DNA from 3 places in the Mesorhizobium sp. BR115XR7A genome. Region 1 is predicted to be linked to each of the others. Evidence: riboswitches for the same ligand, from Rfam matches in the RefSeq annotation. Region 1 holds a riboswitch; each other region holds the start of a gene.

What was found. A riboswitch is a leader RNA that binds a small molecule or an ion and turns the genes downstream of it on or off. The one in region 1 is predicted to bind cobalamin.
Region 2: linked by a shared signal. The riboswitch ahead of LB557_RS15355 (aromatic ring-hydroxylating oxygenase subunit alpha) and the one ahead of LB557_RS21545 (DUF1636 family protein) in region 1 are both predicted to bind cobalamin.
Region 3: linked by a shared signal. The riboswitch ahead of bluB (5,6-dimethylbenzimidazole synthase) and the one ahead of LB557_RS21545 (DUF1636 family protein) in region 1 are both predicted to bind cobalamin.

What each region holds. Positions count from the first base shown of each region.
Region 1 is NZ_JAIUHW010000010.1:112,759-120,069, reverse strand. It holds gene cobN (cobaltochelatase subunit CobN) at 1-719, opposite strand, end outside; gene cobW (cobalamin biosynthesis protein CobW) at 739-1,776, opposite strand; gene LB557_RS21545 (DUF1636 family protein) at 1,779-2,207, opposite strand; cobalamin riboswitch at 2,245-2,452, opposite strand; gene LB557_RS21540 (winged helix-turn-helix domain-containing protein) at 2,482-3,681, opposite strand; gene LB557_RS21535 (NADH-quinone oxidoreductase subunit A) at 4,017-4,382, shown strand; gene LB557_RS21530 (NuoB/complex I 20 kDa subunit family protein) at 4,373-4,954, shown strand; gene LB557_RS21525 (NADH-quinone oxidoreductase subunit C) at 4,959-5,561, shown strand; gene LB557_RS21520 (NADH-quinone oxidoreductase subunit D) at 5,561-6,751, shown strand; partial or broken gene nuoE (NADH-quinone oxidoreductase subunit NuoE) at 6,752-7,311, shown strand, end outside.
Region 2 is NZ_JAIUHW010000006.1:251,730-259,040, forward strand. It holds gene LB557_RS15345 (PqqD family peptide modification chaperone) at 1-100, opposite strand, end outside; gene LB557_RS15350 (hybrid-cluster NAD(P)-dependent oxidoreductase) at 241-1,341, opposite strand; gene LB557_RS15355 (aromatic ring-hydroxylating oxygenase subunit alpha) at 1,419-2,666, opposite strand; cobalamin riboswitch at 2,779-2,981, opposite strand; gene LB557_RS15360 (DUF680 domain-containing protein) at 3,474-3,674, shown strand; gene LB557_RS15365 (DUF680 domain-containing protein) at 3,744-3,950, shown strand; gene LB557_RS15370 (DUF680 domain-containing protein) at 4,020-4,226, shown strand; gene LB557_RS15375 (DUF680 domain-containing protein) at 4,297-4,545, shown strand; gene LB557_RS15380 (ABC transporter ATP-binding protein) at 4,619-5,731, opposite strand; gene LB557_RS15385 (alpha-glucosidase) at 5,761-7,311, opposite strand, start outside.
Region 3 is NZ_JAIUHW010000004.1:50,196-57,506, reverse strand. It holds gene aroC (chorismate synthase) at 1-249, shown strand, start outside; gene ribB (3,4-dihydroxy-2-butanone-4-phosphate synthase) at 368-1,468, shown strand; gene LB557_RS09750 (MFS transporter) at 1,488-2,708, opposite strand; gene LB557_RS09745 (TetR/AcrR family transcriptional regulator) at 2,829-3,437, shown strand; gene LB557_RS09740 (hypothetical protein) at 3,528-4,511, shown strand; partial or broken gene bluB (5,6-dimethylbenzimidazole synthase) at 4,628-5,233, opposite strand; cobalamin riboswitch at 5,305-5,487, opposite strand; gene LB557_RS09730 (histone deacetylase family protein) at 5,666-6,592, shown strand; gene LB557_RS09725 (exodeoxyribonuclease VII small subunit) at 6,596-6,847, shown strand; gene LB557_RS09720 (DUF2277 domain-containing protein) at 6,939-7,205, shown strand; gene LB557_RS09715 (pirin family protein) at 7,245-7,311, shown strand, end outside.

The DNA of each region.
Region 1 (7,311 bases):
TTCAGACTGGAAACGAAGATCGGGACCGGTGCCAATCCCCTGGAGCGCAAAGCCTCGGCCAGCGCATCGATCGGGGCGACATCGGCGGCAAGCAGCATCGATCGGTAGAAGAGAATCGGGATAATGGGAGTGCCGCTATTGGAACCGGCCGGCTCCTCCGCGACCCCCAATCCAGCCTGATAGTAACCGGCCTTCGGCACCCTGACCGGGTTGGCGACGGGCGCATCCTGTCCAGCCAAGCCTGCCAGCCTGTGCACCAGCGCGCCCATATTGGCCGGGCCGCCCTCGTGGAAATAGCCGAGCAGGCCGTCCAGTTCGGCGCGCCGCAGCGTCGAGGCTTCGACCAGCCTAAGATCCTCGTCGTGGCTTTCGCCGGGAAGCAGCGCCAGTTTGATGCCGCGTTCGCGGGCAATCACCGCCAGTTGGTCGCAGCCATAGCGCCACCAGTCGTAGCCGCCGAGGATGCGCACCAGGATGATTTTGGCGTGGCGGGCGACGCTGTCTATCCAGAGGTCGACGGACATGGGATGGCGCAGGTCGCGCAGTGCGGCCAAGCGCATAGAGGGCAGGCGACCGGCATCGGCCTTCCACGCCGCAGCCAGTCCGGCGAGATCGCTGTCGGTGAAGGACAGGGCCACGATATCCGCTGGCGTCTGCCTGAGATCGACAGGCTCGGCGAGGTCGTCGAGCGAGGCGGAGGTCGTGGTGAGGATGTGCATCGTGGCCCGGGCCTGAAAATCAGCCGGCGAGGATACGTTCGATCGCCGGGCGGTTCAGCCCCTTGAGGCCAATAACGACGAGCCGCGAGCGGCGGTCGTCCCCAGCGGTCCAGGCGCGGTCATAGTAATGATTGACGCGCGGGCCGACGGCTTGCAGCAGGAGCCGCATAGGTTTGCCGCCGACCTCGACGAAGCCTTTCACGCGCAGCACGTTTTCCTGTTCGGCGGCCGCGGCGACGCGCTTTGCCAGCTCGTCGGGATTGGCGATCGAGGGAATGTCGACGATGAACGTGTCGAAGTCGTCATGCTCGTGATCGAATGCGCCGTCATGGTGGGACTTGCGGTTCTCGATGTCGTCCTCGACGGCGAGACCGAGCCCGAGCAGCACCGAGGGATCGACCTTGCCATGAGACGTCGGCACGATCTTCACGGCGCGGGCGGAGTGTTCGTTGACGATGGCCTTGGCGCGAGCCGAGCCGGCGGCGTCCATCAGGTCGCTCTTCGACAGGATGATTAGGTCGGCGCAGGCGATCTGGTCCTCGAACACTTCCTCGACCGGATCGTCATGGTCGAGGCTCTGGTCCTGCGCGCGCTGCGCCTGCAGGGCGTCCATGTCATTGGCGACGCGGCCTTCCGCCAGTGCGGGACCGTCGACCACGGCGATGACGCCATCGACCGTTACGCGGCTCTTCACCGTCGGCCACTGGAAAGCCTGGACCAGCGGTTTGGGCAGAGCGAGGCCCGAGGTTTCGATCAGGATATGGTCGACCTTCGGCGTCAGCGACAGGATCTTGTCGAGCGCCGGCACAAAATCGTCGGCCACGGTGCAGCAGATGCAGCCATTGGCCAGTTCGACGATGTTTTCCTCTGGGCAGGTGTCGATGCCGCATCCCTTGAGGATCTCGCCGTCGATGCCGATGTCGCCGAACTCGTTGACGATGATGGCGATCCGCTTGCCGCCGGCGTTTTCCAGGAGATGGCGGACCAGCGTCGTCTTGCCGGCGCCGAGGAAGCCGGTGACGACGGTGCAGGGAACGCGGGACAGAGATGTTGTCATGATCAATCTTTCAGCATGTCGAGGGGAGGGATGCGGGCAACGAGGCCGCGCTTGAGGCTATCGGGTCTGCCTCGCCAGGGAATGAGGCCGTCGTTCGAGGTGGCGAAGAGTTTCGCGCCGGTGACGAGATCGGCGCCGCTGGTCGTGGTTAGATCGCCGAACACATAGCTCCAGCAGCCGTCGCGCAGGACCGCGGCGCTCAGCCGGCGCTTGCAATTGCCGAGGCATTCGACCGTGCGGATGCGAATCTTCTCGCCCGAGGCGGCTTGGCGCGTATCTTCGGCCAAAAGTTCGCCGGCCCGGGGATGGGCATCGGAGCCGGTCTCGTCGCGACAGGAAGCGCAGACGATGACCGTGATGCCGGCCAGGGGATGATCCCCGCCGGACGAAATGTCGGTTGTTTCAGCCGAAAAACTGCTGTCGCGATCCACATCAGGCTCCTTGCCCGGAAAACCCGCCAGGCGATCGGATTCTTGCATTCCAGACGGCAGGTCTCCTGGCTCGCGGGTCATCGCCTTGGGTAGCCGCCTTCCCGGGACAATCCCAGTGGCTTTCGGCCTTGGCTCTTCGCTCACAGTTGCGGGGACAGCCGCGGATTTGGGATCTTCAATCCCGCACCGCATTCCCTCTTGGCTCCTCCCTTTGCCGAGAGGAGACCGTCTGGATGGGATTTAGGCTCTTGCGGGCAGCGGTGTCAACGCGAGCTTACGACACCGCGATGTCGGACAGCGCCGGGCCGAGGTCGCCGGCAGGTGTTATTTCCATGCGCTCGAGGCCAAGCCAGCCCTGCATCTGCTTCAATTCCTCGAAGAGCTGGGCTGCGGTTTCGGGCGGTGCGCCGGGCTCGGCGTAGGCGGCATGGACGCGCAGGACACTGGCCGGCCGGTCAGCCTTGAGGTCGACGCGCGCCACGATCCTGTCGCCGAGCAGGAAAGGCAGGACATAGTAGCCGTATTGGCGCTTGTCGGCCGGCGTGTAGATTTCGATGCGGTAATGGAAGTCGAACAGCCGCTCCGAGCGCGAACGCTCGAAGACGACCGGATCGAACGGCGCCAGCAGAGCGCGGGCCTCGATCTTGCGCGGGATACGGGCGCCCTTGTGAAGGTAAGCCGGCTTGTCCCAGCCCTCGACACGGACCGGCAGCAAGTCGCCGAGCTCGACCAGTTCCTCCAGCCGGCCTTTCATGTCGGCCGGCGAGAGTCGAAAATAATCGCGCAGGTCGCCTGATGTCGCCACGCCATGGGCACGGGCGGAAATGCGCAGCAATTCGCGGTGCGCGTCCTCAGGCGTCGGTACCGGCAGATCGAGGATCGCCTGCGGCAGCACGCGCTCCGGCAGGTCGTAAAAGCGCTCGAAGCCGCGCCGGTGCGCGGTGGTGATGCGCCCGGCCCAGAACAGCCATTCGAAGGCGTGCTTGGCATGGCTCCAACCCCACCAGCCACCGGAGCCTTTCTGGCCTTCGAGCGCCGAAGCGGCGATCGGCCCGCGCGCGACGACCTCGCGGTAGATCTCTTCTATATAGGCGGCGTGCTCGCGGCCCCATTTGGCCAGCCCCAGATACATTTCATCGCCTTGCTCAGCGCGCTGCATGCGCCAGCGCATCAGTGGGTAGGTCTCGACCGGCAGGAACGAGGCTTCATGCGCCCAATATTCGAAGACGGTGCGCTTGCGCGTTACGGCGGCGTTGTCGAGCAAAGCGAGGGGATAGGGGCCGAGACGCGAATAGAGCGGCATGTAATGAGCGCGCACCACCGCACTGACGGAATCGATCTGCAACAGGCCGGTGCGGGACAGAACGCGGGCGAAATGGCGGCGGTCCGGCGTGCCGGCGGGGCGGGGATCGAGAAATCCCTGGGCGGCGAGGGCGATGCGCCGGGCGGCGGCAAGCGAGATCTTTTCCTTCATGCGTATGCGTCCCTGATGGACCTGTCTGGCGTCATTGCCCGGCGTGATTCCCGTCCATGCTAGCAGGGTTTTGGCGGCAACCCTGTCAGGAGAGAAAAGTGGAGTTAAAAGCGAAGGAAATCAAACAGGAGCGGATGGGACCAGTTTCTCCCGGAATGCCGTCCAGCTCGGTGTTTTGAACAAGGTTTGACTTGCTTCGCTGGAAGTGCTGCGCTAACCCTCGCCGCGTTGCAGCATAGGCCCCTTAAAACGGTTCAGCGGTTAATCTGTCACGCTTCCGCATTAAGGTTCGGTGCTGTAGTCAAAATGGATTGGCGCCAACGGAAAGCCGCTGCATGAACGCACTTCTCAGTTCGTACCTGCCCATCGTCCTGTTTATCGGCGTGGCACTGGTCGTCGGCCTGGCGCTGCTGGCGGCTCCGTTCCTGGTGGCGTATCGCAACCCCGATCCCGAAAAGCTTTCCGCCTACGAGTGCGGTTTCAACTCGTTCGACGATGCCCGCATGAAATTCGACATCCGCTTCTACCTGGTGTCGATCCTGTTCATTATATTCGACCTGGAAGTTGCCTTCCTCTTCCCCTGGGCAGTGTCCTTCTCGAAGATCGGCATGCTCGGTTTCTGGTCAATGATGGTGTTTTTGGCAGTGCTGACCATCGGCTTTGCCTATGAATGGAAAAAAGGAGCGCTGGAATGGGATTGAACGACAGTTCAGGCACCCTCGTCGCGCCGAAGCCCAAAGGTATTATCGACCCCAACACCGGCAGGCCGGTAGGGGAGGACGATCCCTTCTTCCTCGAAATCAACAATGAGCTTGCCGACAAGGGTTTTCTGGTCACCTCGACCGAGGCGCTGATCACCTGGGCGCGCAGCGGCTCGCTGATGTTCATGACCTTCGGTCTGGCTTGCTGCGCGGTCGAGATGATCCACACCTCGATGCCGCGCTACGATTCGGAGCGGTTCGGTGTCGCGCCGCGCGCGTCTCCGCGCCAGTCCGACATCATGATCGTCGCCGGCACGCTGACCAACAAGATGGCGCCGGCGCTACGCAAGGTCTACGACCAGATGCCGGAGCCGCGCTACGTCATCTCGATGGGCTCGTGCGCCAATGGCGGCGGCTACTATCACTATTCCTATTCGGTGGTACGCGGCTGCGACCGCGTCGTGCCGGTCGACATCTATGTGCCCGGCTGCCCGCCGAGCGCCGAAGCCCTGCTCTATGGCATTCTTCTGCTGCAGAAGAAGATCCGCCGCACCGGCACGATCGAACGGTAAATCCATGGCCGCCTCCTTAAGCGAACTGTCGACCTATCTCGGCGAGAAGCTGCCTGGCCGCTTCGGCGATGCGGTATTCGCCTATGGCGAGCTCACCGTTCACGTCGAGCCTCAAAACCTGATCGAGGTGATGACCTTCCTGCGCGACGATGCGCGCTGCCAGTTCATCTCGATCATCGATGTCTGCGGTGCCGACTACCCGTCGCGGGCCAAGCGCTTCGATGTCGTCTATCACCTGCTTTCGCCGAAGCAGAATGTGCGCATTCGCATCAAGGTGCAGGTCGACGAGGAAACGATGGTGCCTTCGATCACCGGCGTCTATCCTGGCGCCGACTGGTTCGAGCGCGAAACCTACGATCTCTATGGCGTGCTGTTCTCGGGCCACCCGGACCTGCGCCGCCTGCTGACGGACTACGGTTTCGAAGGCCATCCGCTGCGCAAGGATTTCCCGCTGACCGGTTTCGTCGAAGTGCGTTACGACGACGAAGCCAAGCGCGTCATCTACGAGCCGGTGGAACTGAAGCAGGAATTCCGCAATTTCGATTTTCTGTCCCCATGGGAAGGCACGGATTACGTGCTGCCAGGGGATGAGAAGGCAAAGCAGTAATGGCTGAAACCTCCGTCCGCAACTTTAACATCAATTTCGGCCCGCAGCACCCTGCGGCGCACGGCGTTTTGCGCCTCGTGCTGGAGTTGGACGGCGAAGTCGTCGACCGCGTCGATCCGCATATCGGGCTCTTGCATCGCGGTACGGAGAAGCTGATCGAGGCAAAAACCTATCTGCAGGCGCTGCCTTATCTCGACCGGCTCGATTATTGCGCGCCGATGAACCAGGAGCACGCCTTCGCGCTGGCCGCCGAGCGCCTGCTCGGCATCGAGGTGCCGAGGCGCGGCCAGCTGATCCGCGTGCTCTATTGCGAAATCGGCCGTATCATGTCGCACATCCTCAATGTGACGACGCAAGCCATGGACGTCGGCGCGCTGACGCCGCCGCTGTGGGGCTTCGTCGAGCGCGAAAAGCTGATGGTGTTCTATGAGCGCGCCTCCGGCTCGCGCATGCATGCGGCCTATTTCCGGCCCGGCGGCGTCCACCAGGACCTGCCGCGCCAGCTGGTCGAGGACATCGGCAAGTGGATCGACCCTTTCCTGAAATCGCTCGACGATCTCGACAGGCTGCTCACCGGCAACCGCATCTTCAAGCAGCGCAATGTCGACATCGGCATCGTCTCGCTGGAAGATGCCTGGGCCTGGGGCTTTTCGGGCGTCATGGTCCGTGGTTCGGGCTCGCCGTGGGACCTGCGCAAGTCGCAGCCCTATGAATGCTATTCGGAAATGGATTTCGACATTCCTATCGGCAAGAACGGCGACTGTTTCGACCGCTACCTGGTGCGCATGGAAGAAATGCGCCAATCGGCACGGATCATGCGCCAGTGCATCGATCTCCTGCTCGGCAAGGAAAGCACCGGGCCGGTGTCGAACCTCGACGGCAAGGTGGTGCCGCCCAAGCGCCAGGCGATGAAGCGTTCGATGGAAGCGCTCATCCATCACTTCAAGCTCTACACCGAGGGCTACCGCGTCCCGGCCGGCGAGGTCTATGCGGCGGTCGAGGCGCCAAAGGGAGAGTTCGGCGTCTACCTGGTCTCCGACGGCACCAACAAGCCCTACCGCTGCAAGCTGCGCGCACCCGGTTTCGCGCATCTGCAAGCCATGGATTTCCTCTGCCGCGGCCACATGCTGGCCGACGTCACAGCCGTCCTCGGCTCCCTCGACATCGTGTTTGGTGAGGTCGATCGCTAAATGTCAGTCCGCCGTCTCGCAGAAGCCAGCGTCCAGCCAGCCTCCTTCGCCTTCAACCGGGCGAATGCGGCAGCGGCGAAGCAATGGATCAAGAAGTATCCCAAGGGCCGCGAGCAGTCGGCGATCATTCCCCTGCTGATGATAGCGCAGGAGCAGGAAGGCTGGGTCACCAAGGCGGCGATCGAGACCATTTCCGACATGCTCGGCATGCCGCGTATCCGCGGCCTCGAGGTCGCGACGTTCTACACGCAGTACCAGTTGAACCCCGTCGGCACCCGTGCGCACATCCAGGTCTGCGGCACCACGCCCTGCATGCTGCGCGGCTCGGAAGCGCTGATGGATGTGTGCCGCTCGAAGATCCATCACGACCAATTCCACACCAACGACAAGGGCACCTTGTCGTGGGAGGAGGTCGAGTGCCTCGGCGCCTGCGTCAACGCGCCGATGGTCATGGTGTTCAAGGATACGTTCGAGGATCTGACACCGGAACGGCTGGCTGAAATCATCGATCTCTACGATGCGGGCAAGGGCGCCTCGGTGACGCCGGGACCGCAGAACGG
Region 2 (7,311 bases), on a different contig from region 1:
ATTTGCCATTGGCAAGATTGAGCACCACGGCCTCGCCATCGAAAGATTCGAAAACGATATCCCGGCTCGCTACCGCATAGGCGTGGGAGTCATGCGTCATTGTTGCCCCGTCCTGCATTTCCTGCCCGCCAGCAGGACCGCTTCCACCAACAACGCCTGTAAACTTTCAGGTCTTCCTTGGCAAGGTAACCTTTGCCGGCAACGGGGACCATTTCCGGGTTCAGTCGAAAGCCGGGCGGATCAAGCCTCGATTTCAAGCGGCGACAATGGCTTGGAACAACAGGCCAGGATGAAGCCATCATCGATCTCATGATCGAGGATGCCGCCATTGTGGCTCATCTCGACGCTGCCGGAGACTTTCTTCACTTTGCAAGTTCCGCACAGGCCGAATTCGCAGGCGGCCGGTATTCGCACACCCGAGGCGCGCGCCGTCTGCAGCACGGTCTGGCCGGCGACACAATCGGCGTCGACATCCGAAAGCGCGAAGCGGATCGGCGTCGCGGCTTGGACGCAAATCGCCGCGCCGTCTTCAGCCGGCGAGGCAAACGGCGCCGGGATTTCCTCCGCCGCCGGCGCGGCAAAGCTCTCCTGATGGTATTTTGCCATGTCGAAACCGGCGGCCTCCAGCATGCCGCGCACGGCGCGCATGAAAGGGTCGGGGCCGCAGCAGAAGATTTCGCGTTCGCGGAAATCGGGCGCCAGGAGCGGCAGTCGGATGGCGTCGATGCGGCCCATATGGCCGTACCAGCCCTCGCGGCTCGACCGCTCCTCGATCATGAAGCCGAGCGACAGCCCCGGCATATGGCCGCCGAGCAGTTCGAGTTCCTTGCGAAAGATGATCTCTTCCGGACGCCGTGCGCAATTGACGAAGCCGACATCGGTCCACGGCGCGCAGTCGTTCAGCCAGCGCAGCATCGACATCATCGGCGTCACGCCCGAACCGGCCGAGATGAACAGGTATTTCGCCGCCGGGTGGCTGTGCAGCGAAAAGTCGCCGCCCGGTCCATAGGCCTTGACGTGCGAGCCGGGCGTCAGGTGATCGAACATCCAGCGTGTGCCGACGCTGCCCGCCTGCGCCTTCACCGTCACCGCGATCGAGAATGGCCGTGACGGCGATGATGACAGCGTGTAGGTGCGCATCAGCGGGCCGTCCGGTGTCGGCAATTCCAGCGTCACGAACTGGCCCGGCTTGTAGCGGAACCAGGTCTGGTTGTCGGAGCGGAAGGTGAAGGTCTTGACGTCGGGCGCCTCGTCGCTGACGCCGGTTACTTCCAGCACCTGCAGCCTGTCGTTCCACGGCGCCATCTGGTCGAGGTGGCGATAGAGGCCAAGATCAGTCATGGCGTTCATCCCTGCATACCTTTCATTTTGGGCGTGTCGTGATCCCAAAGCCGCTGCACAGTTTTGGCCGACATGCGCTAGGCGACACTGCGCAGAGCAGGCCGGCCGTCTTCGGAAAGCCGTGGGCCGATAAAGCGCGCGTACCAGTCAACGAACTGGATGACGCCGCCCTCGTGCAGCTCCGAATAGGGACCGGGCTCGTAGGCCGGCGACAGGATGCCGAAGGCGTTTTCCTCGACGATGCGGCGGTCCTGGTCGTTGGTCTCGGTCCAGACATGGGTGAGTTCGGCGAGATCGTAGTCGACGCCTTCCACGGCATCCTTGTGGACCAGCCATTTGGTCGTAACCGCTGTTTCCGTGGCGCTGACCGGCAGCACGCGGAACGTCACCGCATGATCCACGAGGATATGGTTCCAGGTTGTCGGGTAGTGATAGTGCATCAGCGTGCCGATCCGGTCGGCCGAGACGCTGTCGGACAGGTTCTTCTTCACCGCCCGCTTGCCGGTCATCGTGTAGCTCTGGGCATCGCGCAGCAGCGGCGCGCGGGTGGCGCGGTATTGTCCAGCCGGGTCGATGCGAAACTTGCTGGGCAGGCCAACAGCTTCGCACCTCGCCCAGTGGGCCAGCATCTCCGGATCGCTGTCGGCGCCTTGCACGCCGGTCACGGTCGGCGCTTCCGGGAAGGTCTTGCACAGCTCAGGATGATTGCCCGCGCAATGGTAGCATTCGCGGTTGTTTTCCCAGACCAGCTTCCAGTTGCCCTTCTCGATGATCGTGCTCTCGAAGGCGATCTTGGCCTCGCTCAGCCGGTGCGGCAGGAGATAGGGCTCGATCATCGCCCGCATCGGCGCGAAGTCGGCGGGCTCCTTGGCCAGGCAGATGAAGACATAGCCGGCGACGCTTTCGCAGGCGACCGGTTTGAGCCCGAACTGGCTCTTGTCGAACCCATCGGCCATCTGGCGGGCGAACAGCAGCCGGCCGTCGAGTTCGTAGGTCCACTGGTGATAGGGACACACCAGTTTGGCGGCCATGCCCTTCTCGGTGTTGCAGACGCGGCTGCCGCGATGGCGGCAGGAATTGTGGAAAGCGTTGATCTTGCCCTGCTGATCGCGCACCAGCACGACCGGATAATCGCCGATCTGCACGGTGATGAAGCTGCCCGGCTTGGGCAACTCGCAATCATGGCCGATGAACAGCCAGTCGCGATACCAGATCAGTTCCATGTCAAACTTGAAGTAGTCCGGGTCGGTATAGAAGGGCTGTTCCAGCGAAAGGCCCTGTCTGCGGCCGTTTAAAAGCCTCAGCATGTCGTTGCGCGCGTCCATGTCCTGTCCTCATTTTCAAGGACTGAACTGGTGGTGATGGAGGAAGGACTGGGCGCAAGCCGGCGAAAGCCGGACAACACCATCCGCCCCTTGACCGCCCACCGCGATCAGTCGAGTTCTAGCGATCTCGGGCTGGTTTCCGGGCTCTGGAGTTGTCCTGGCGGACCATCGCGACACCTTCCCAAGCTTTCGCCCAGTGGTCTCCCGTTGCGACTTGAACTCCACCACCGTTGCGGGGGCAGCGCCGGAATCTGACCGGCTTCCCAATTCTCCGCTCCGTCGTCACGCAGCGGCACCTGAGATCGCTCGATCTAATCACGACAGGGTTTGCGACATCGGCACGAAAGCGACATCGCATCCATGCGGCGCGACACATACGCGGGATCGTCCCGGCGCGGTTGCAGCGGGGGAATCGCCTTTTCTCGCCAGGCGCGCGGGCACCGTTTTCGACCCTCAGCCGGGCCGGAAAAGGGTTAATGGTTTCGAAAAGTGACTATTAGCAGAGTCTAAAATCGAACCGAACGGTTCGTTTCTGTTGACGGTGCGTGCAGGACGGTGTGAACGCCCAGCCTTCCGACACAGTTGGTGATCGGGTCGTGATCTTAGACAACTATTTGATATCAAATGGAAAAATGAGACATGTAGAAGGCGTTGGTACAATTTCAAGTGGTGGAGTCATGGTCCACGCTGAACAACTTCGTGATTGGAAACGGCAAGGGGGCTCTCCCACATCGGGGCTGTCCGAACGACGCGATTTAATCCCAAGACACGCCGCTAGACGGACGGGAAAAATACTGGAGTACAAAAATGAAAAAGATCATTCTCACTGCCGCCGCCCTTCTGGCTATTTCCGGCAGCGCCTTCGCTAGCAGCGACCATTATGGTTCGAACGCCGCGACCCCCACGGCTACTGTCGACAGCTCCTACACCGCTTCGACCAAGAAGTCGGAGCCGGCTGCCCAGACGCCTGTGACGGGCGCCGACCACAACCTCTTCGGCAACAATTAATAGCCATCCCCGGCACGCGGCGGGTGACCCTGCCGCGCTGGTGGACCCTACAAATTCAGGAGTATTAAAATGAACAAGATCCTCATTGCTGCCGCTGCCGTTCTGGCTCTCTCCGGCAGCGCTTTCGCCGGCAGCGACAACTATGGCTCCAACGGCGCCAACCAGGCTGCTGCCGCTTCGACCGACAATTCGAACACCGCGTCGATCGGCAAGTCGGCTCCGGCCACCTCGGCGCCTGTCCAGCGGGGCAGCGACCGCAACCTCTTCGGCCATTAACGGCCATCCCACGGCCGGTGGGCTCTGGCCCGCCGGCAGCCGGACTTCCAAAATTCAGGAGTACCTAACATGAACAAGATCCTTATTGCTGCCGCCGCCGTTCTGGCCCTTTCTGGCAGCGCTTTCGCCGGCAGCGACAACTATGGCTCCAACGGCGCCAATCAGGCTGCTGCCGCTTCGACCGACAATTCGAATACCGCGTCGATCGGCAAGTCGGCTCCGGCCACCTCGGCGCCTGTCCAGCAGGGCAGCGACCGCAACCTCTTCGGCCACTAATGGCCATCCCACGGCCGGTGGGCTCTGGCCCGCCGGTCCGCGGGACTTCCAAAATTCAGGAGTACCTAAAATGAACAAGATCCTCATTGCCGCCGCCGCCGTTCTGGCCGTCTCCGGCAGCGCCTTCGCCGGCAGCGACAATTATGGCTCCAACGGCGTCAACCAGCCCACTGCTTCGTCGACTGTCAATGTCGATACGTCCCATACAGGTGCGATCCGCAACAGCGATTCGCCTGTCTACAAGCTGCTCAACTCGTCCGGCGACGTGCAGAAGCCGGCCCATCAGGGTGCCGATCGCAATCTCTTCGGCAACAACTAACCAGCCTGTGCAGACAACAAGAGCGGCGGGCCAGGCCCGCCGCTCTTGTTCTTTCATTACCGGACGGCCGTCTTCAGGCCGCCTTTGCTTCCGCTTCGTGGAGGGCAAAGGAGCGACCATCCGCATCGAAGATATGGAGATCGCCGGCATTGGCGGCCAGCCGCAGCGTCGAGCCGCGCTTGACCTCGACATTGCCCGGCAGCTTGGTCACCAGCGGCAGGTCGGCCCGGCCGATATCGACATAGACCAGCTGGACCTCGCCAAGCTGTTCGAGATAATCGACGGTCCCCTCGAACAGATAATCCGCACCGCTGGCGATCGCGAGATCTTCCGGCCGTACGCCGAAGCTGACCGCCGCTCCCTTTGCCGAAGCAGGTGTCGCGATCGGCACCGTCGCCTTGCGGCCGCCGACATGGCTGACGATGGTCGGATTGCCCGTCTTGTCGACCGTCGCCGGCAGGATGTTCATGGCCGGCGAGCCGATGAACTGGGCGACGAAGAGGTTGCCGGGGTTCTTGTAGAGTTCCATGGGCGTGCCGACCTGCTCGATGTGCCCGTCCTTCAGCACGACGATGCGGTCGGCCAGCGTCATCGCCTCGACCTGGTCGTGCGTGACGTAGATCATGGTCGTGTTGGGCATCGATTCCTTGAGCTTGGCGATCTCGATGCGCGTCGCAACGCGCAATGCGGCGTCAAGGTTCGACAGCGGTTCGTCGAACAGGAACACCTTCGGATTGCGCACGATGGCGCGGCCGATGGCGACGCGCTGCCGCTGGCCGCCCGACATCGCCTTGGGCAGACGGTCGAGATATTTGGTCAGCTGCAGGATCTCGGCGGCTTGCCGCACCCTTTTGTCGATCTCGGCCTTGCTTTCCCCACCGATCTTCATCGAGAAGGCCATGTTGTCGTAGACGGTCATGTGGGGGTAGAGGGCATAGGACTGGAACACCATGGCGATGCCGCGCTTCGAGGGTGGCACGTCGTTGACCACCTGGCCGTCGATCTTGAGTTCACCCGACGTGATTTCCTCGAGCCCGGCGATCGAGCGCAGCAAGGTCGACTTGCCGCAGCCCGACGGGCCGACGAAGACTATGAACTCGCCCGATTTGATGTCGAGGTCGATGCCGTGGAGAATGTTAAGATTGCCATAGGACTTCTTCACTTGTCTCAAATTGACATCGGCCATTGGTTTCCTCCAGTGATTCCTCGGATGTTTCAGCCTATGCGTCCGAACCAGGCGCCGTAGCCGCAGAGCTCGACCGACCCGGTGCTCGCCTGCCTGGAGAACCCGTGTCCCGGCAAAGGTTGCAGGGTTCGGTTGCCGAGGTCAACCTTCGCCGGCGTTGCGCCCAGATTGAAGACGCAGACGATCTCCTCATTGCCTGCCCGGCGGGTGAAGGCGACGGTGTCGCCCTGGCTTTCGATGAAGGCGATGTCCCCCTTGGCCAGTGCCGGATGAGCGCGGCGGAAGGCAAGAAAGCGCCGGTAATGCTCAAGCAGGGAGGTTTCGTCGCCTTGCTGCACGTTGACCGCCTGCGGCAGATGCTCGGCCGGCACCGGCAACCAGGGTTTTGCCTGGGAGAAGCCGCCATTCCGGGCATTGCCATCCCACACCATGGGCGTGCGGCAGCCGTCGCGGCCCTTGAATTCAGGCCAGAAACGGATGCCGTAGGGATCCTGCAGATCCTCGAAGCGCAGGTCGGCCTCGCCGAGGCCGAGTTCTTCGCCCTGGTAGATGCAGACCGAACCGCGCAGCGACATCAGCAATGCCGAGATGACCTTGAGATAGGCCGATGGGTCGGCCTCGTCGGCGGCCCAGCGCGAGGCCGGCCGCATCACGTCATGGTTGGAAAATGCCCAGCACGACCAGCCGTCGCTGGCCACCCGGCCAAAAGCTTCCAGCACCGAGCGGACCTTGGCGGCACTGATCTTTTCCGGCGCCAGGAAGTCGAAGGAATAGCACATGTGTACGCGCTTGCCGCCGGCGGTATAGGCGGCGACCACGTCCAGCCCGCGCTGCGAATCGCCGACTTCGCCGACCGCGGCGGTCGCCGTGTACTCGTCGAGCAGCGCGCGGAAGCGCTCGAGGAAGGCGAGGTTTTCCGGTCGGCTTTTGTCGTAGATATGGTCCTGGTAGTTGTAGGGATTGACCGCCGGCGCCGTCTGGTCGTTGCGCTGTTCCGGCGGCAGCGGCGGGTTGTTTTCCAGCCCCTGGCTGTGGAAGTAAAAATTGATGGTGTCGAGGCGAAAGCCGTCGACGCCGCGTTCCAGCCAGAAGCGGGTGACGTCGAGCAGCGCGTCCTGGACTTCGCGGTTGTGGAAATTGAGGTCGGGCTGCTCGGCCAGGAAATTGTGCAGGTAGTATTGCTGGCGGCTGGTGTCCCATTGCCAGGCCGAGCCGCCAAAGATCGACAGCCAGTTGTTGGGCGGCGTGCCATCGGGTCTTGCATCCGCCCAGACATACCAGTCGGCCTTGGGATTGGTGCGGCTCGAGCGGCTTTCCTTGAACCAGGGGTGGATGTCGGCGGTATGCGACAGCACCTCGTCGATCATCACCTTGAGGCCCAGTCGGTGCGCCTCCGCCGTCAGCGCATCGAAATCCGCCAGCGTGCCGAACATCGGGTCGACGTCACAATAATCCGAGACGTCATAGCCGAAATCCTTCATTGGCGATTTGAAGAAAGGCGAGATCCAGATGGCGTCCGCGCCAAGGGCGGCAATGTAGGGCAGCCTGCCGATGATGCCCTTGAGGTCGCCGATGCCGTC
Region 3 (7,311 bases), on a different contig from region 1:
GGCATCCTGGGCGGCATCTCGACGGGCCAGGCGATCGTCGCCCGTTTTGCGGTGAAGCCGACTTCGTCGATCCTGACGCCGCGCAAATCGATCGACAAGGACGGCAGGGATGTCGAAGTGATGACCAAGGGTCGCCACGATCCTTGCGTCGGCATCCGAGCCGTGCCGATCGGCGAGGCCATGGTTGCCTGCGCCATTGCCGACCACTATCTGCGGCACAGAGGACAGACGGGGAAGGGAGGGGAATAGGGCCGTAGGGCAGTAGGGCAGTAGGTTACGCAGCCAGCCGAAACAGCCAGGATTTTCCTTTCCCCTACTGCCTTACTGCCCTATTCCCCTACTGCCCTGCGAGCAAAGCGAGCGTTCCATGCCTTATGACCAGAAGAAGATCGTCGAAGCCATCCGCGCCTTCGAACGCGGCGAGATCGTCGTCGTCATGGACGATGACGGGCGCGAGAACGAGGGCGACCTGATCGTCGCGGCCGTCCATTGCACGCCGGAGAAGATGGCCTTCATCGTGCGCAACACGTCGGGCATCGTCTGCACGCCGATGCCGCGCGAGGAGGCTAAGCGGCTGAACCTCGCGCCGATGGTGGCCGACAATGATTCGGCTCACACCACCGCCTTCACCGTCAGCGTCGACTTCAAGCATGGCACGACGACAGGCATTTCGGCCGACGACCGCACGCTGACCGTGCGTAACCTCGCCAACGGCAATGTCGGCGCCTCCGATTTCGTCCGCCCTGGCCACATCTTCCCGCTCATCGCGCGCGAGGGCGGCGTCTTGATGCGCTCGGGTCATACCGAGGCGGCGGTCGATTTGTGCAAGCTTGCCGGCCTGCCGCCGATCGGCGTGATCTCGGAACTGGTCAACGACGACGGCACCGTCAAGCGCGGCCCGCAGGTCGCGGCCTTCGCGGAGGAGCATGGCCTCAAGCAGGTATCGGTTGCCGACCTCATCGCTTACCGGCAGCGCAAGGAGACCCTGGTCGAGCGCGTCGCTTGCTCCGACATCGAGACGCTGGGTGGCAAGGCGCAGGTCTTCACCTACACGCTGCCCTGGGACACAATGCATCACGTCGCCATCGTCTTCGGCGACATCCGCGACGGCGAGGAGGTGCCGGTGCGGCTGCATTCGGAGGATGTGGTAACCGACGTGTTCGGCACCAGCCACCGGCTCGACGGCATCATGAAGGCGATGGGCGAGCGCAGGCGCGGCGTCATCGTCTATCTCAGGGAAGGCTCGGTCGGCGTTGCCCACCAGGAGCGCAACCGGCCGGCGCCAGGCGACCGCGAGGACCATGAAGAGGCGCGCCGGCGCGAGAGCGAATGGCGCGAGATCGGCCTTGGCGCCCAGATCCTGAAGGACCTCGGCATTTCCTCGATCAACCTGATCGCCTCGCGCGAACGCCACTATGTCGGCCTTGAGGGTTTTGGCATTCACATCGCCAAGACCGAGATCCTCTGAGCTCGACAAACCCTGCCTGTCACTCGGCCGGGATTGCCGCCTCGCATCCTTCCAACTCGCATTCGTGGGTGGCGAGGCTGCGCTGGCCGAGCAGCACCGTGATCAGCGCGATAGCGCCTGACGTCACCGAGACCCAGAATCCGTTCTGGGCGCCGAATGCATCCACCACGGCGCCGGCGGCGAAGGAGCCCAGCGCCATGCCGATGCCGATCCCGGTGGTTACCCAGGTGATGCCTTCGGTCAGCATCGCTTCCGGGACATGCCGCTCGATCAGGCCGAAGGCGGTGATGAAGGTCGGCGAGATCGCCACGCCACTGATGAAGACAGTCAGCGCGAGCGCTGGCACGGTGCTGGCGGTAAGCGGCAGCAGTGTGCCGAGCGCGACCAAGGCAACCGCGATGGCGAGCTGGCGCTGCAGCGGTGCTTTCAGGTTGAGCGCGCCGATGATGATGCCGAGCACGAAGGAGCCCAGCGCATAGACGCCGATGACGAGACTGGCAGTGCCCGGCTGGCCGAGTTCCTTGGTGATCGCCACCGTGCTCACCTCCGTCGTCGCGAAGGTCGCGCCGATGAAGATCATGGCGAAGGTGATGATTTGAACCGGCCCCAGGCGGATTGCCGAGCCGCTGGAGCCATGGTCCACCGGCCGCACTTGCGGCTCGGTCGAACGCTGCAGAATGAAGGCTATCGAGCCCAAGGCGAGGAACAGCGTGCTGACGAGCACGCCCGCTTCCGGGAACAGCGCGGCGCTGAGGCCCACAGATAGCGATGCGCCGGCGATATAGACCAGTTCGTCCGCCGCCGACTCGAAGGCGAAGGCGGTGTTCATCTCGGACCGGCCCCGGAAAATCTCGGTCCAGCGCGCCCGCACCATGGCCGGCATGCTTGGCATTGCCGCGGCCAGCAGCGCCGACGCGAACAGCGTCCATACCGGCCAGTCTTGATTGGCCGATGCGATCAGGGCCGCGAATGCGAGCACGGAGATGATGGTGGTGGGTACGACAACCCGCGTCTGGCCGAGGCGGTCGACCAACCTCGATATTTGCGGCGCCAGGAAGGCATTGGCCAAGGCGAATGTCGCCGAAACCGCACCCGCCAGCCAGTATTCGCCACGCGTCTGCGACAGCATCGCCACGATGCCGATCGGCGCCATGGCGATCGGCAGGCGCGCCATGAAGCCGGCGGCGGCAAAGCCCGTGGCTCCGGGAGCGCGAAAGATTTCCGAATAGGGGTTTTGCATGATCCTGTTCCTCGACAAGGGGCGATTCGACAATTACATACGAGACGTATAAGTGTTAAATAGAGCATACGTCGCGTATGTCAATTGGCGTACGGAGCGTATGTAAGTAAGGCCAGAAGCATGCATCGACCGCGCAAGGAGATGATCGCCGAGACACGCGCCAAGCTGATCGCCGCAGCGCGCCAGGCTTTCGGCACCATCGGCTATGCCGAAGCGTCGATGGATGATTTCACCGCGTCGGCCGGGCTGACGCGCGGCGCCCTTTATCATCACTTCGGCGACAAGAAGGGACTGCTTGAGGCGGTTATCGCCGAAATCGACGCGGAAATGGCGGCCCGGGTGAATGAGGTCGCGTCGCGGGCGCCGACCCGCTGGCAGCATTTCGTCGACGAATGCACCACCTATATCGAAATGGCACTGGAGCCGGAAATCCAGCGCATCATGTTCCGGGATGGTCCGGCTGTGCTGGGCGATCCGGCACTGTGGTCGAATGCCAATGCCTGCGTCGGTTCAATGACCGATCATCTGACAGCGCTGCAGCGGGAAGGGGTGGTCGTCCCCGGCGTCGACCCGGAGTCGGCAGCGCGGCTGATCAATGGGGCGAGCAGCCAGGCCGCGCAGCGCATCGCCAATTCGCAAGATCCCGAAACGACATCGAAGATGGTGGTGGCCGCGTTCAAGCAATTGCTCGAAGGCCTGCTGAAAAAGCCGGAAGCGCTTTCAAGATGAACCACCATGGCAGTCCCGCCACTGCCTGCAATTGACAATAGCCGGTTTGAGCGCATCCTCCGCAGCCATCTCTGAGGGGAGATTCGGGGCATGTGGGATTTCGATATCGGCAGGTCGGTGTCCATCATGATGCGGACCTGGCCTTTCATTGTCTTTCGCATGATCATCTATTTTGGGATCACCCTGGCCTACATCGTGGCCACCGGCACCGGCGCCTCCGTCGGCTATGGCGTCGGCCATATTTCCACCGATCCCGACGGACCATTGTCTTTTGCGATGTGGGGCGGCGTGGTCGGTTTCGGCATCGTCTCGATCGCCGTCTACTGGATCCGCGAATACATCCTCTACGTCGTTAAGGCGGGCCATATCGCCGTCATGGTGCATCTGATCGACGGCCATGATATTCCCAACGGCCAGAACCAGATCGCCTACGCGAAAGAGGTCGTGACCGAGCGTTTTGCCGAGGCCAACATCCTTTTCGTCGTCGACCAATTGGTCAAGGGCGCCATACGCGCCATCACCGGCCTGCTCGGCGGCATCGCGGCCTTCCTGCCCATTCCTGGCCTGAGCGGCCTGGTTTCGTTCCTCAACACGGTGATTCGCCTGTCGCTGACCTATGTCGACGAGATCATTCTCGGCTACAACATCCGCATCAGTTCGTCCTCGCCGTTCGAAACCGCGCGCCAAGGCGTTGTGCTCTACGCCCAGAACGGCAAGACCATGGTCAAGAATCCCGTCTGGCTAGGGGGCATCATGTGGGGCGTGTCGTTCGTGATTTTCCTGCTGATGCTGGCTCCGGCAGCCGCTATTCTTTACGTCATCCCCGGGCAGCTCGCCGGCTGGGCTTTCGTGCTGGCAATCGTCTTTGCCTGGGCTTTCAAGGCGGCCTTCATTGAGCCGTTCGCCATTGCCTGCCTGATGCAGGTCTATTTCAAGACCATCGAGGGTCAGGTGCCCGATGCCGCCTGGGACGCCAGGCTGGCCGAAGCCTCGTCGAAGTTCAGGGAACTCAAGGACAAGGCGCTCTCCACTTTCGGCGGTTCGCGCTGGGGCACTGCCGGCGCGACGAGCTGATCAACCGGCCTCGCCGGCGCACCGGCGACGGTGCCGAGGCGCGCCACTGCTGATTTGAGCGGCGCTTCGCCTTGTCCGCGAAAAGTCTCGCTCATGATAAGCTCGGGCAACGGCAGCCGCCGGCCCCAGCCGTGTGTTTCGAGATCCGGCTTCGGTGCGAATTCGGAAACGCGGCCGACGCAGAGATAGGCGATCGGTGTCACCTGATCGGGAATAGCCAGCAGGCTTTTCAGCGCTTGCGCCTCGATGATGCTGACCCAGCCGACGCCAACGCCCTCGGCGCGTGCCGCCAGCCAGAAATTCTGCACCGCGCAGACCGTGCTGTAGAGATCCATCTCCGGATTGTGCCAGCGCCCCAGCGGCGAGCCTTTCGAGCGTTCGCGGTCGCAGGTGATGCAGATGTTGAGAGCGCTTTCGCAAATGCCTTCGAGCTTGAGCTTGCGGTAGAGCGCCTGCCGTTCTGCCTCGATTTCAGGCAGTTCCCGTTCTCGCGCGGCCAGGAACAGGTCGCGCACTTCCGCCCGCCGCGCGGCATCGCGAATGACGATGAAATTCCAGGGTTGCATGAAGCCGACCGATGGCGCGTGGTGGGCGGCAAGCAGCAGCCGCGCCAGCACCTCGTCGTCGATGGCCTCCGATGTAAAATGGCTGCGGACGTCGCGCCGCGTGAAGATGGCGCGGTAAACAGCGTCGCGCGCAATCTGGTCAAATCCATCGCCCATTGGAGTGGTCATAGCTTCCGGCATCGCTTGTCCCCTTGCGATTGCAACCGATGTCATCCGCCTGACCATGCGGATGACGATGCCTGCCAGGCCGGTCTTCTGGCTCGGGATCAACCCGCGTCCGGTGCCTTCCCGTCATCGACAGTGGCATTTACCGGCGCGGTCCCCCTCACAGCGTTGGGCACGCCACGGAGTTCAACCGTGTTCCCGATTCTCCCGCCAGGGCATTTGCAGCCAAGTGGAATCACTTGGCGTCGCAGAATGCGGCTAAAACAAACAGACCGGCAGGCACCAGGCAGTAGCGGCAGTCTTACTCCGAAGGGCCGGCGACGCCAATGCCCGCAGCGACATCAATGGACGCAGGTTCGATTTTCCCCAGCGATCAAGCCGCGACGCATGGCCATCACGGCGCCGGGGCACTAGATAGAGGGCATGGCCACCCGTCTCTACACGCACCCGATCTTTCTCGAACACATCACCCCGCCCGGTCACCCTGAGCGGCCCGACCGCCTGCGCGCCATCGAGCGCGTGCTCGACGACGAAGCTTTTGCCGCGCTTGACCGCGTCGAGGCACCGCAAGGCGACGAGGCGACCATCCTCTACGCGCATCCCGCCGATTTCGTCGCGCGTGTCCGCGCCGCCATCCCCGACGAAGGCATTGCCCGCATCGACGCCGACACCACCGCCAGCCCGAAAAGCTGGCAGGCGGTGATTACGGCGATCGGTGCCGCCAATGCCGCCGTCGACGACGTCTTTGCGGGCCGCGCCGACAACGTCTTCGTCGCCGCCCGCCCGCCCGGCCACCATGCCGAAAAGACCACGGCCATGGGCTTCTGCTTCTTCAACACGGCGGCAATCGCAGCGCGCCATGCGCAGAGGAAGCATGGCGCCGAGCGTGTCGCCGTCGTCGACTGGGACGTGCATCACGGCAACGGCACCCAGGATATTTTTTGGGACGATCCCTCGGTGCTCTATTGCTCGACGCACCAGATGCCGCTTTATCCCGGCACGGGCGCGAAGAGTGAGACCGGCGCCGGCAACATCGTCAATGCGCCGCTGGCGCCTCGGACGGGCAGCGAGGTGTTTCGCGATGCGTTCCTGTCGCGCGTGCTGCCGGCACTCGACAATTTCGCGCCGGATCTGATTATCGTTTCGGCCGGCTTCGACGCGCACCATCGCGACCCGCTGGCGGAAATCAATCTGACCGAAGACGATTTCGACTGGGCGACCGGCCAGCTGATGCAGCGCGCCGCAATCCACGGCGGCAACCGGCTCGTCAGCCTGCTCGAGGGCGGCTACGATCTGCAGGGATTGGCATTTTCGGTCGCCGCCCATGTCGGGCGACTGATGAAAGGATGAATGATGACCGGTGAGATCAACGAAGACGTCAAGGCGATGAGCTTTGAACAGGCACTCGACGCACTGGAGAAGATCGTCGATGATCTGGAGCGTGGCGACGTGCCGCTCGACCAGTCGATCCGGATTTACGAGCGGGGCGAGGCGCTGAAGGTCCATTGCGACCGGCTGCTGAAGGCCGCCGAGGACAAGGTCGAGAAGATCAGGCTGTCGCGCGACGGCAAGCCGGTTGGAACCGAGCCGCTCGACGCGGACTGAGGTCCGGAGCAGCCTACCGGTTTTTGGACACGATCATCATTGAGGATACAGTTCGTCCCGATTGAAACGGACAAGAGGAGCTACGGAAGCGATGTGCAGAAACATCAAGACCCTGTTCAATTTTGATCCGCCGGCAACCAACGACGAAGTCCGCGACGCGGCACTGCAGTTTGTCCGCAAGCTGAGCGGCACAACGCGGCCTTCTGCCAAGAACCAGCATGCGTTCGATCATGCCGTCGAAGCCATCGCGGCATCCGCACGCGAATTGCTCGATTCCCTCGAAACCCACCAGCATCCGCGCAATCGCGAAGAGGTGGCGGCCAAATTAAAAGCAAAAGCGGCGATCCGGTTCGCCTGATATGCCCAAGCGCCCATTAACCGCTGACGAGGAGAGTTCATGAGCTTCTTCCCCGGCAAGGACCCTGAGGCCGGCGATGCCTTCGCCAGCGACCAGATCGAGTTGA